2 linked regions of the Thermogemmata fonticola genome follow. The protein of the gene in region 2 binds, or shares a complex with, the protein of the main gene of each other region. Links are inferred from orthologs where the notes say so. Each region holds a gene or a part of one and is shown on either strand. Other genes may lie near its edges.

Region 1 (2,955 bases), on a different replicon or contig from region 2:
GGGTGTGGCGGTGCTCCCGGAAGGAGGAGTTGCGGTCGAACCAGCACCTCCAGAGTCCGCCGATACTGAAGCAACTCCAGGTGAACTCTGCACTGCTTCCTGCACGCCTGGTGCAGAAACGGCAGATGGCTGCGGCCCAGGCATGACCATGGGCACATCTTGCGCCTGAGCTACATTTCCCCATCCGCCAAGGCCGCCCAGAAAGGCGATGCTCCATCGCCAATGTTTCCACCAACGCATAACTCACCTTCCTTGGTTTGAGAAGTCCATGAGATACCAGGCACATGTTTCCTCGAATCCGTGCCATCGCTGAAAATATCGCATTGAGAAAGTCGGCAACTGCAAGCATCACCTGCGAGGATGTCATTCCCGGTACGTCCGCTTTTCCTAAACTCTGCATAAACCGCACGCCCGGAATCGGCGGCCTTCTTAACATCCAACCTCTTCATACACCCAATCTGTCCACTTCATGGGAATGAGCGATTTCCGCGGTTGTGCCGATATTTTCCGATTTGGGAAATGGGTCGAATTCTGCGATTTTGCCAGATGCAGCGGTGAGGGAAGATTTACCATCCAGCAAAAGAGGGCGAGCAAAAGAGGAGGTTCGTGGAAACCCAGGGCGCCTCACATCGCGCGCGTCAGGTTTCCATGAGCAACCGGATGGGATCGCTGAAAAGCTGCACGAGCCGAGCGACGAAACGGCATCCATCCGCCCCATCGATCACACGGTGATCGTAAGTCAAGCTCAAAGGGAGCATAAGGCGAGGCACGATTTGCCCATCCCGCACGACAGCCTGCCAAGTGGATCGAGACAGGCCGAGGATTGCAACTTCAGGATAATTCACAATGGGAGTAAAGGCCGTACCCCCGATGCCGCCGAGATTGGAGATGGTGAAGGTGCCGCCGCGCATTTCTTCGAGGCGAAGCTTACGGGCACGGGCCTTTTCGGCGAGGACCTGGACTTCCGCGGCCAAGTCCCGAATACTCTTCTTATCGGCGTCGCGCACCACGGGCACCACCAGGCCTTCTTTCGTATCCACAGCAATGCCGATGTGGTAGTAACGCTTGTAGATCAGGCGGCCTGTGTTCATGTCGAAACTGCTGTTGAAGTGGGGGAACTCCTTGAGGGCCGCCACGCAGGCTTTGATGGCCAGCACAGTCATAGTGATTTTGGGACTGCCCGGCGGCATAGCGTCCACGATGCGCTTGCGCCCAGCTTCTAGATCGGTGATGTCCGCCAGGTCATGTTGGGTCACCATCGGCACTGCCCGCCAGGCCAGGGTCAGATTGCGGGCAATGGTTTGGCGCAGAGTGGACACTTCGCGGATTTCTACCGGTCCATATTGGCTGAAATCCGGCAGTGGCGGAAGAGCAAGGCCGGCAGCTTCGCCTGAAGCCTGCGATGGGGGGGCTGGGCGGAGTCGTTGCCGTTCGGTGCGGATGAAGTTTTTGATGTCGTCCAGAGTGACTCGTCCTCCCCGTCCGCTGGGAGGCACCTCATTAAGCGAGACTCCGAGTTCGCGTGCCAAGCGCCGCGCCGCCGGACTCGCGGGAACCAAACCCGCGCGGGCATCTTTCGCCGAGGGAGGAATGGATGAAGTTGCGGCAACGCCATTGGTCGCGGCAGCTTGCTGACCTTCTCGTTCTGGGGTGAAAGAAGCGGAAGGCTCGGATGGCGGCGGCGTCGCTCCCGCACTGCTGGCCGCTGATCCACCGGCGGGCGAAGTCGTAGAACGGGCTGATCGTCCCGCCGATTGTAGGCTCAACACTCGTCCCCCGACCGGCACCTTATCCCCCGGCTGGACGTGGACCGCCGTCACAATGCCAGCGCGATCGATCGGCACCTCCACGGCGGCCTTGTCGGTTTCCACCGTCACCACGTTCTGGCCCGGCTGCACCGTGTCCCCCGGTTGCACCAAGACGGCGGTGATCGTTGCCGCTTCGATTCCCTCTCCCAACTCGGGGAGCAGAAAATCACTCGTGGCGGGAGTTTCCGCTGATTCCGCCGCGACACCTCGTAGCGAAGCCACGGAACTTGTGGAAACTGTCGCAGTAGGAGCCGGTGCACGGGCAGCCGCTTGGGGAACCGCAGAGGGAGGTGACAATCCCGCGGAAGTTGGCGTCTTGTTCCCCTCGGCATTCGCACGCAAGCGCAGAACGGGGGTATCAATCGGTATTTTGTCGCCAGGTTGAACCAAAACCGCTTCGACAACACCGCTGACATCGACCGGAACCTCGACCGCCGCCTTGTCTGTCTCAACGGTCAGGACATTCTGGCCGGCCTGTATCACATCTCCGGGCCGAACCGTGACCGCGGTGACGGTGACCGTGTCGATCCCCTCCCCTAAGGGCGGCAAACGGAATTCCATGCCTCACCTCTGCCTTAGAAGCCACGCACGTCGTAACCGGAGCATACCTTGTCACTTACCCGGAGTTGCTGCCTCCCATCAAACGGTCCAAGGCGGCGGAGCATCGGGTGACACTCCCAGCGACTCCAGCGCTTGCTGCACGACAGAACGGTCGATCTCCTGACGCTCTGCCAGGGAGTAGAGGGCAGCGACAGTGACGTGCTCCGCGTCGATCTCGAAGAAGCGGCGCAGCGCCTTACGCGTGTCGCTTCGGCCAAAACCATCCGTTCCCAACGCCAGCAACCGCCCTTCCAAAAAGGGGCCGATGAGTTCCGGCACTGCTCGGACATAATCGCTAGCGGCGATGATCGGACCGGGAACATTCCCCAACACCTGGCGGACGAAGGAGACGCGCTTTTCTGCCAGGGGATGCAACCGATTATATCGCTCACATTCCAGGGCTTCCCGGCGTAACATCTGATAACTCGTCACACTATAGACAGTACTGGCCACATTATATTGTTCCGCAAGGATTTTCTGGGCACGTAATACTTCCATGAGAATAGGACCTGACCCCAGGAGTTGAACTTCCGCAATGGCTCCTTGC
Region 2 (2,932 bases):
CCCCTGCTGCTCCAGTCGCTTCAGGAGCAAAGCGCACCGGCCGAGTGCATTGTCGTCGCCGATGGCGGCTCCACGGATGGGACCGCGGCCATCGCGGAGCAAGGCGGCGCCCTGGTTCTCTCCTGTCCTCAGCGCGGCCGAGGCCGACAGATCGCTTACGCCCTGGATTTCTGTCCGCAGGACATCATCCTGATCGCCCATGCCGACATGATCTTCCCCCCTGTGGCTTTGGAACGGGTCCGCCAACGGCTCGCCGATCATCCCGAAATTGTGGGCGGCTGCCTGGGCCATCGCTTTGACAGTGCAGCCTGGTGGTATCGTCTCGTCGAATGGGCCGATCGCCGCCGCGCCCGCCGGGGACTGGCTTACGGCGACCAGGCCCAGTTCTTCCGCCGCTCGGTCCTGGAAGCCATCGGCGGCTTTCCCCCCTGGCCGTTTCTGGAAGATGTGGCCCTATCCCGGCGTTTGCAGCTAAGCGGACCGCTCGCCTATCTCGATCTTCCCGTGACGGTCTCTCCGCGCCGCTTCCAAAAGCGGGGACTGCTCCCCGTGCTGTGGCAGAACTGGCGCATCCGGCGGCGTTTGGCCCGGCATGGCGAAACCATCGTAGAGAAACTGTACCAGGAATACTACGCGGCCCCACCGCCGGCCGCCGGCGTAGAAGCGCTTAGGCAACGAGAAACATCAGAGCCAAGGGGCCAGAACCGCTCTTCTCACGCCGCACTTCCTGGAAGGAACCGGGGACACGCTTCGGACGGCGTAGCCCACGGATAGCACTCACTCCGTTGAACAAGCAACACTCACTTATACGCGCTGGGTGTTTCCAACGAGCAGCTCTAACTGCGTTTCGGACGAGCGATATGGACGGAGGCACCGTAAGCCAGCTCGGCACATTCCATGAGGGTTTCCGAAAGGGTGGGATGGGGGTGAATGGTTTCCAGGAGGTCGCGGGCGACGGCGCCCATCTCGATGGCCAACACTCCTTCGGCGATCATATCTCCGACACCGACGCCGACCATGCCAACGCCCAGGATGCGTTTGCTGTCCGGCTCGACGAGGAGTTTGGTCAACCCTTCGGTGCGGTCGAGGGTTACTGCGCGGCCGCTGGCGGTCCAGGGGAACTTGAGGACCTCGTGGGGAATCCCTTCCGCCTGGGCTTGCTTTTCCGTCAGGCCGGCCCAGGCGATTTCCGGATCGGTGAAGACCACGGCTGGAATCGCGCGGGGCTGCCAGGCCGCCGGTTCCCCCAAGAGCGCTTCGACGGCGACCCGTGCTTCCGCTGTCGCCTTGTGGGCCAGTCCCGGCTCCCCCGCCGCATCGCCCACGGCATAGATGTGCGGTACGCTGGTGCGGCGTTGTGCATCGACGCGGATGTAACCACGCTCATCGACCTGCACCCCGGCCTTGTCCAGGTTCAGATGGGCCGTATTGGGCCGGCGCCCCACGGCGACCAGCACGTGGTCGAAGAGGAGCCGTTCCGGCACATCCCGGCCTTCCAGGGTCACAGCGATCCCCTCCTCCGCCGCTTGCACACTGGCCACCCGCGTGTTCACGTAAATGGCGGCGAACTCCCGACGCAGGCGTTTCTCCAGCGGCGCCACCAGGTCCCGGTCCGCCAGGGGCAAGAGGCCGTCCAAGGCTTCCACGACCGTCACCTGGCTGCCCAGGGCCGCATAGACGGTGCCGATCTCCAAGCCAATGTACCCCCCTCCGATGACCAACAAGCGCGGCGGCAGGCAGGACAGTTGCAGGGCGGCCGTGCTATCCCAGATGCGCTGGGGATCGACCTGCCAGGCGGAAGGCACCACGGGCAGCGAGCCGGGAGCCAGGATGCAATGCTCGAAGCGCAAGGTCAGCTCTTCGCCGACGCTGGGACGCACCCGGACGGTGTGCGGGTCGAGGAAGGTGGCGTGACCGGTGAGCACCTGGACGCCGCGGGCCTTGGTCAACTGGGCGATCCCGCTATTGAGCCGGCCCACGACTTGCTTCTGGACGTAGCTGCGCAGGCGCTCCAGGTCGATCTGCGGTCCCTCGAAGCGCACGCCCTGTTCCGCCAAGGCGCGGACTTCATGGAGGAGCCGGGCGATATGCAACAGCGCCTTGGAGGGGATGCAGCCGCGATTGAGGCAGACGCCGCCCAGGCGGTTATCCTCATCGACCAGGGTGACGGCCCATCCGCGATCGGCCGCATGCAACGCCGCCGGGTAGCCGCCGGGTCCGGCGCCAATCACCAGGAGCTGAGTGCTGCGGGTTTCCGCCATCGCTGTGTCACTCCCTTGGGAAGCTGGGGCAGCCGCTTCCGCCACGGCCTGATTGGTCCCTCCGGTCCCCGGCAGCGCTCCGCCGCCCCTCTTGCGCCGCCGCTCGGCTGGACCCCCGCCTCCGCCTTACCTTCGCCCTGTCTCCGCTCCTCTCCTTCCCTTTCTCTGTCAGCGCTTGAGGACGCCGGTGATCTCATCCGCCAGGTCCTGGGCATCGTAGATTTTGCGCAGCGCTTCCAGAATGCCCCGGCTATCGACGGAGATGGCCCGCGCTTGCTCGTCATCGTAGATGAAGTCCAGCACCAGCGACTGGATGTTGCCATCGAAGATCAGGCCCACGACCTCCCCCTTTTTGTTGATGACCGGCGAGCCGGAGTTGCCGCCGATAATATCCGCCGTGCAGACGAAGTTCAGCGGCGTCTGGAGATCGAGGGCCTTTTTGCGCTCCAGCCAGCGCTTGGGCAGCACGAAGGGGGGCTGATGCTTCTGCTCCTCGGCTCGCTGGAACATGCCGGCGAAGGTGGTGAACGGCGGCACGTCCTTGCCATCTTCCTTGTACCCCTTGACCACGCCGAAGGCCAAACGCAGGGTAAAGGTGGCATCAGGATAGACCCGGTCCCCATCCATGGCGAAGCGGGCCTTGGCCAAAGCGGCGTAAGCCTGGCGCTTCG

Evidence for each region. The genes of interacting proteins can lie anywhere in the genome.
Region 1: the proteins of lpdA (region 2) and H0921_RS03445 are in contact, whole or in part, in a crystal structure (PDB 1EBD), measured with the Geobacillus stearothermophilus proteins. The link is inferred for Thermogemmata fonticola from one-to-one orthologs. Residues at the interface, in WP_049624544.1 of Geobacillus stearothermophilus: Pro340, Ser341, Asp344, Tyr345, Arg403, Asp406, Val408, Glu431, Ala432, Gly433, Asp438; in WP_033016211.1 of Geobacillus stearothermophilus: Ile130, Ala131, Met132, Pro133, Arg136, Arg140, Glu141, Asn155, Arg157.

Annotation. Positions count from the first base shown.
Region 1 is NZ_JACEFB010000001.1:960,699-963,653, forward strand. What follows is about bases 5-2,887. They hold H0921_RS03445 (2-oxo acid dehydrogenase subunit E2), read right to left. Parts: upstream 2,370-2,887; coding sequence 639-2,369; downstream 5-638. Other genes in these bases: H0921_RS03440 (alginate export family protein), read right to left, coding at 5-240; aceE (pyruvate dehydrogenase (acetyl-transferring), homodimeric type), read right to left, coding at 2,448-2,887. Also shown: more of H0921_RS03440, read right to left, coding at 1-4; more of aceE, read right to left, coding at 2,888-2,955.
Region 2 is NZ_JACEFB010000011.1:36,706-39,637, reverse strand. What follows is about bases 50-2,909. They hold lpdA (dihydrolipoyl dehydrogenase), read right to left. Parts: upstream 2,262-2,909; coding sequence 837-2,261; downstream 50-836. Other genes in these bases: H0921_RS13410 (S46 family peptidase), read right to left, coding at 2,430-2,909; H0921_RS13420 (TIGR04283 family arsenosugar biosynthesis glycosyltransferase), read left to right, coding at 50-774. In the rest of the region: more of H0921_RS13420, read left to right, coding at 1-49; more of H0921_RS13410, read right to left, coding at 2,910-2,932. UniProt on the Escherichia coli protein: Lipoamide dehydrogenase is a component of the glycine cleavage system as well as of the alpha-ketoacid dehydrogenase complexes.